Linked DNA regions of Geomonas sp. RF6. The protein of the gene in region 2 interacts with the protein of the main gene of each other region in a pairwise test. Links are inferred from orthologs where the notes say so. Each region holds a gene or a part of one and is shown on either strand. Other genes may lie near its edges. The genes, in order: secA and secG.

Region 1 (3,736 bases), 600 kb from region 2 along the record:
GCTGAGAACTGGAAACCTTTGACGTTCATATTCCCCCCTGGTGAGAATAAAGGGTTTTTGGAAATTGCCGGTAGATGCCGCAGGACGTCCCCTCCCCCCTTGCGGGGGAGGGACAGGGTGGGGGGGAAGGTGCCTCCGTTACAGCAGATGGCAGCTTCACCCACCCCCTGTCCCCCTCCCGTCAAGGGAGGGGGAACCGCAGGCACTTTTTCCCCGAGTTCCAAGTACCACGCATTACAGGACTACTTGCCGCAGCACTTCTTGTACTTCTGGCCGCTGCCGCAGGGGCACGGAGCGTTGCGGCCGATCGCCTTCTTCACCTTCACCGGCTTTTGTGCGTGCTCTTCTTCCGCAAGGTTGAAGACAAGACGCTGCTGCTGGCGCTGCTGCTCCAGCTCCTGCTCACGCTCCAGCCGCTCCATATCGTCCTCGTGAGCCACCTGCACCCAGAAGATCTTCTCCACCACCTCTTCCCGGACCCTCGCCATCATGTCCATGAAGAGCTGGTACGCTTCCCTCTTGTATTCCTGCTTCGGATCCTTCTGGCCGTAGCCGCGCAGGCCGATCCCTTCCTTCAGGTGGTCGATGGAGAGGAGGTGGTCTTTCCACTGCGCGTCGATGACCTGCAGCATGATCACCTTGTGCAGGTGGTCCATGAGCTCCTCGCCGAGCTGGTCCAGCTTCTCGGTGAAGCGCTGACGGGCGGCGTTTCGCAGCATATCCTCCAGCGCGGGGGGGGTGAGACGGTCCAGCATCTCGGCGGAGATGTCGATGTGGTAGGCAAACGCCTTGTACACCGCCTCCCCTATCCCCTGCCAGTCCCACTCGCGGGCCGGCACCTTGTCGATGGCAAAGGCGCCGACGAGGTCGGTGATCAGGTCGTCGACCATCCCGAGGAAGCTCTCGCGCAGCCCTTCGCCGGAGAGGATCTCCCTTCTCTGGCTGTAGACGACCTCGCGCTGCTTGTTCATGACGTCGTCATACTCGATGAGGTGCTTGCGGATCTCGAAGTTGTGAGCCTCGACCTTCTTCTGGGCGTTCTCGATGGCGCGGGTGATGAGGCCGTGGGTGATCGCCTCCCCTTCCTCGATCCCGAGCTTGTCCATGATCGCCGACACACGCTCCGACCCGAAGATGCGCAGCAGGTCATCCTGCAGCGAGAGGTAGAAACGGGAGGAACCGGGGTCCCCCTGACGGCCGGAACGGCCGCGCAGCTGGTTGTCGATGCGGCGCGACTCGTGGCGCTCGGTGCCGAGGATGTGCAGGCCGCCCAGGGTCACCACCTCATCGTGCTCCGCGGAGCACACCGGCTTGTACTTTTGCACCAGCACCTGGAACTGCTTCGTGAGCTCCTTCAGGACCGCTCCCTCCACATCGTCGTCATCCGGGTCATCGTCCGCAAAGAGCGGGAGAACGACCGGGGCGAGCTGCGGGTACTCCTCCTGCAGGGCGGCCTTCTTCTCCTCGGCGGTCTTGTCGTAAAGCGACTCGTAGAACTCCATGAAGTCGTGGGTCTTCGTCTCGGGGCTCCCCTTGAACTCCTGGCGAGCGAGCCCGTCCGGGTTCCCCCCCAGGAGGATGTCGGTACCGCGCCCCGCCATGTTGGTGGCGATGGTGACCATCCCCTTGCGCCCTGCCTGGGCGACGATCTCCGCCTCCTTCTCGTGCTGCTTCGCGTTGAGGACGAAGTGCGGAATCGCCTGCTGCTTCAGGAGCTCGGAGAGCTGCTCGGACTTCTCGATGGAAATGGTGCCGACGAGAACCGGCTGCCCCTTGGCGTGCAGCTCCTTGATCTCCTCGATCGCCGCGTTGAACTTCTCCCGCTCCGTCTTGTACACGACGTCCGGGAAGTCCGGGCGCAGCAGCGGGCGGTTGGTGGGGATGACCACGACGTCGAGGGTGTAGATCTTGTGGAACTCCTCCGCCTCGGTATCGGCGGTACCGGTCATGCCGGAGAGTTTGTCGTACATCCTGAAGTAGTTCTGGAAGGTAATCGTCGCGAGGGTCTGGTTCTCGTTCTCGATCTTCGCCCCTTCCTTCGCCTCGATCGCCTGGTGCAGGCCGTCGGACCAGCGGCGCCCCGGCATGAGGCGGCCCGTGAACTCGTCGACGATGATGACCTCGCCGTCGCGCACGACGTAGTCCACGTCCCTCTTGAAGAGAGCGTGGGCGCGCAGGGCCTGCTGGGTGTGGTGCAGGATCTCCATGTTGCGCGGATCGTAGAGGTTGTCGACCTTCAGGAGCTTCTCCACCTTCAGGACCCCCTCCTCGGTGAGGGTCGCGGACTTCGCCTTCTCGTCGACGGTGAAGTCGCCGGTGTAGTTCTTTCTCTTCCCGGAGAGGGTATTTGCCTCCACCTCGATCACCTCGCCCTTCTTCAGGAGGGGGATGATGCGGTCGATGATGTAGTATTTGTCGGTGGAGTCTTCGGTCGGACCGGAAATGATGAGGGGGGTACGCGCCTCGTCGATGAGGATGGAGTCGACCTCGTCGACGACGGCGAAGTTGAAGCCGCGCTGCACGTACTCCCCGAGGTCGAACTTCATATTGTCGCGCAGGTAGTCGAAGCCGAACTCGTTGTTGGTACCGTAGGTGATATCGGAGGCATACGCTTCCCGCCTTTCATCGTCGTCCAGGCCGTGCACGATGACACCGACCTCGAGACCGAGAAACTTGTGAATGCGCCCCATCCACTCGCTGTCGCGCTTGGCGAGGTAGTCGTTGACGGTAACGACGTGGACCCCTTTGCCGCTGAGGGCGTTCAGATAGGAGGGGAGCGTCGCCACGAGGGTCTTCCCCTCCCCTGTTTTCATCTCGGCGATCTTGCCGGCGTGGAGAACCATGCCGCCGATGAGCTGCACATCGAAGTGGCGCATGCCGAGGACCCTTTTGCCGGCCTCGCGGCAGACGGCGAAAGCCTCGGGGAGCATGCTGTCCAGGGTTTCCCCTTTGGCGTAGCGCTCCTTGAACTCAAAGGTCTTGCCACGCAGCGCATCATCGGAGAGCTTGGAGACTTCGGCTTCGAGGCTGTTGATCCGTTCCACAACAGGCCACATGCGCTTCAGCTCCCGCTCGTTTTTGCTCCCCACGAACTTCTTGATAAGTGCAGCAAACATCTATAAATCTCCTTGAGTTACGAAAAAAAAGGGATCAAAAAACAGTGTAAGATACCATAACAGTGAGAACCGCTCAATAGAAAAGGCGGCAGCGGCGTAATATCTTTAATGAAACAAGGGGTTTCACCTCCATTCTATCCCATTCCCCCTCGCAAGTGGTACATCGTCCCCCTCCCCTGCGCTGCCGAGGTTGTGCATCCCCTTCTTGCAATAACGGGAACGCCTTCCTATAATGGCAGCCGCAAAGGAGAAGTGTGTGCCCCCTACCATAGAATTCGACGAAACCCTCCTCGACACCCATCTGGTAGTCGATGTGCGGACCCCGCTGGAGTACGCAGAAGATCACCTCCCCGGTGCCATCAACGTCCCCCTTCTGAGCAACGAGGAAAGGGTGGAGATCGGCACCCTTTACAAGCAGACTGGGCCGCACGCCGCGCGGATCCGGGGGCTCGAGCTCACCGCCCACCGTTTCCCGCAGATCGTCGGCGAGATCGCCTCGCAGGGAGCAGGAAGACCGATCCTCGTCTACTGCTGGCGGGGGGGGCTGCGCAGCAAGACGGTGGCCTCCATACTGCAGCTCACCGGCCACAACGCGCGACAGCTCATCGGCGGGTACAAGG
Region 2 (3,234 bases):
TTCCCGACGGCTGGATGGCCCTCGACATTGGGCCCGAGTCGGTGAAGGAATTCGCCGAGGCGCTGAAGGACGCAAAGACGATCGTGTGGAACGGCCCGATGGGGGTCTTCGAGATGGATGCCTTTGCAAAGGGCTCCTTCGACATGGTGACCGCCGTGACCGGCACCAACGCCCTCACCATCGTCGGCGGCGGAGACACCGACGTGCTGGTAAACCGCGCGGGCGCAGCCTCCAAGGTGAGCTACATCTCCACCGGCGGGGGCGCATTCCTGGAACTGTTGGAAGGGAAAATCCTTCCCGGCGTAAAGGCGCTTGAGGAAAAGGGGAAGTAGTCGTACACCAGCACACTGATTCCATTTACTGCACCAACTACCAAAGGAGGGGTACCATGAGAAAGCCCGTAATTGCCGGCAACTGGAAGCTTTTCAAGACCAAAGACGAAGCCCTCGCCCTCATCACCGAGCTGGCGAGCAAGGTGAAGGGAGTGACGCAGGTGGAAATCATCGTGGCACCGGTCTTCACCGTGTTGCCGACTGTTAAGACCGCCCTTTCCGGGACCGACATCGCCCTCTCCGCCCAGGACGTCTTCTGGGAAGAGGAAGGCGCCTTTACCGGCGAGGTTTCCCCCCGCATGCTCCTCGATGCAGGGTGCAGCCACACCATCATCGGGCACTCGGAGAGGCGCCAGTACTTCTCCGAAACGGACGAGACGGTGAACAAGAAGATGAAGGCATCGCTGAAGGGGGGCTTGATCCCTATCATGTGCATAGGAGAGACGCTCGACGAGCGCGAGGGAGGAAAGACCTTCGAGGTGCTGGAAAGGCAGATCCGTGGCGGACTGGCCGACCTCCCTGCAGAGGTGGTGAAGCCTGTCATCGTCGCCTACGAACCGGTATGGGCCATCGGCACCGGGAAGGTCGCAACCGAAGGGCAGGCGCAGGAGGCACACGCCTTCATCAGGGGGGTGCTCGCCGACATCTTCGGCAGGGGGACCGCCGATGCCACCCGCATCCTCTACGGCGGAAGCGTGAAACCGGACAACGCCAAGGGGCTCATGGCATGCGCGGACATAGACGGGGCGCTTGTTGGCGGCGCCAGCCTGAAGGGAGACACCTTCGCCTCAATCGTACGCTACAATGAATAATCGCTTTGTTTTTCGAAAGCGATGTGCTAAAAGAGGTATTCGAATTTTCGGGAGGTAATTGCCTTAATGATTTACGTACTGATAACACTGCACGTCATTGTTTGTTTCGCACTCATCGTAATTGTACTGCTGCAGTCCGGTAAGGGTGCCGAAATGGGCGCCTCTTTCGGTGCCAGCGGCAGCCAGTCTGTATTTGGCGCCGGTGGTGGCAACACTTTCATGAGCAAGCTCACGACCAGTGCAGCTGTCATCTTCATGCTTACCTCGCTGACCCTCGCCTACCTTTCCGGTCAGGGTGGCGGCTCCTCCATCATGTCTTCCCGCACGGCACCGAAGGCGAAACCTGCCCCGATGGGCGGGCTTCCGCTGCAGCAGAAGCCGGCAACCCCTGCGGGCCCAGGCGCCGTACCTGCGAAGCCGAACACCGCACCGGTACAGCCGGCAACTACCCCGGTAGCACCGGCAGCACCCGCAGCAAAGTAGGATTTTCGGGAAGCAGCAAAAAAGTAAAAGCGTCCCAAATTTTTCATTGACTTCCTGATAAACGTAATGATATAAAGTGGTTCACTTGATGCCGAAGTGGTGGAATTGGTAGACACACCATCTTGAGGGGGTGGCGGGCAACAGCCCATACGAGTTCGAGTCTCGTCTTCGGCACCATCTAGAAATCGCTAAAAAGTAATGAAGCCCGGCCTACCAGCCGGGCTGTTTTCGTTCTGTGTCCTACCCCGCCAGCTTTGCATGAGTATGGCACGCCTGCCCCCCTTTCGCGCTACGTTCCCCCCTTTGCGAAGGTTCATCCGGGAATTCCGGGGGAGCGTGGGTCCAATGCCACGCAGCACTGCAGAAGGCCCAATGTTCCCCCCTTTGCGAAGGGGGGACAGGGGGGATTTGCTTTTTGTTGGTACCATACGAACAACTCCTCCAGAACCGCAGCTTTAACAGTACATCTCGGTCGTCGAACCACAGTGCTGCGGCAGTCTAAAGATCTACGACACAGGCCCCACCGGTTTTTTTGCACACTCGAATCAAGAAATGCTTGAGACCACAGCGATTGCGCACTTCGTAGGACGGTCCTGGCCAAGTCAAATCCCCCCTGTCCCCCCTTCGCAAAGGGGGGGACGCGAGGTCTCGTGCCGAGCTTCGTTGAAACAGACTATGGGTTCCCCAGAATTCACGGGTCGAGGCTGCTCAAAGGGGGGCACTGCAGGCCTCTTGCTAAGGTGAGCATCCCTGTCGCAAAATCCGACTCATCCCCCGCCCTGATCCATTTTTCTCACCCCCTCCCCTCCCTCTCCTCAAGCAAATCGCCCATCTGCACATTGGCACGCATCCTGAAATAATCCTGTGTCCAAAACCGACGGGAGGTGACGTATGGAATGCAATGTGATCAATGAGGATGTGATCGGCGAGAGGCTCCCCTTTTTCGTCGATACGGAGCAGGATCTGGAGCTCGTGGCGGATGAACTTTCCGAAGAAGCGGAAGAGGTCCTCTGTGATGACGTGGAAGAGATCGCCCCGGAGATGGAAGGGTGCAACGACGTCATCAAGCTTTACCTCCTGGAGGTCCGAAGGACAAAGCTCCTCTCCGCAGAGGAGGAAAGGGAACTTGCCCGGAAAATTGCCCTGGGAGACAAGAGCGCGCGTGAAAAGATGATCCTGGCGAACCTGCGGCTCGTGGTCAGCATCAGCAAGCGGTACATGAACAGGGGGCTCCCCTTTGCCGACCTCATAGAGGAAGGGAACCTGGGGCTCATGAAGGCGGTGGATCGCTTCCGGGTGGAGAAGGAATGTCGCTTCTCCACCTATGCGACCTGGTGGATCAGGCAAGCCGTGGAAAGGGCCCTGGTGAACCAGTCCCGCACCGTGAGGCTTCCGGTACACATAGCCGAAGAGGTGAGCAGGATGAATCGCGTCGCCACAGCCCTGCGAGTGAAACTGAAGCGAGAGCCGTCGATCAGGGAGATCGCCGCGGAACTTTCCTGCGACGAAGGGAACGTGCGGAAGCTGATGGTGTACATGAGGAAGGCGTACTCCCTCGATGTCCCCCGCGGAGAGGATACCGACCAGAGCCTGATGGAGACGCTGGA

The links.
Region 1: the proteins of secG (region 2) and secA interact in binary tests that used the Escherichia coli proteins (3 or more experiments, as listed by UniProt). The link is inferred for Geomonas sp. RF6 from one-to-one orthologs.

Annotation. Positions count from the first base shown.
Region 1 is NZ_CP087999.1:4,038,048-4,041,783, reverse strand. Bases 43-3,462 are described here. They hold secA (preprotein translocase subunit SecA), read right to left. Parts: upstream 3,117-3,462; coding sequence 243-3,116; downstream 43-242. Other genes in these bases: mnmH (tRNA 2-selenouridine(34) synthase MnmH), read left to right, coding at 3,373-3,462. Also shown: bifunctional glutamate N-acetyltransferase/amino-acid acetyltransferase ArgJ, read right to left, coding at 1-29; more of mnmH, read left to right, coding at 3,463-3,736. UniProt on the Escherichia coli protein: Required for protein export, interacts with the SecYEG preprotein conducting channel.
Region 2 is NZ_CP087999.1:4,639,025-4,642,258, forward strand. The notes cover bases 1-2,918. They hold secG (preprotein translocase subunit SecG), read left to right. Parts: upstream 1-1,210; coding sequence 1,211-1,627; downstream 1,628-2,918. Other genes in these bases: LPW11_RS19730 (phosphoglycerate kinase), read left to right, coding at 1-332; tpiA (triose-phosphate isomerase), read left to right, coding at 389-1,144; LPW11_RS19750 (sigma-70 family RNA polymerase sigma factor), read left to right, coding at 2,519-2,918. Also shown: more of LPW11_RS19750, read left to right, coding at 2,919-3,234. UniProt on the Escherichia coli protein: Subunit of the protein translocation channel SecYEG. Overexpression of some hybrid proteins has been thought to jam the protein secretion apparatus resulting in cell death; while this may be true it also results in FtsH-mediated degradation of SecY.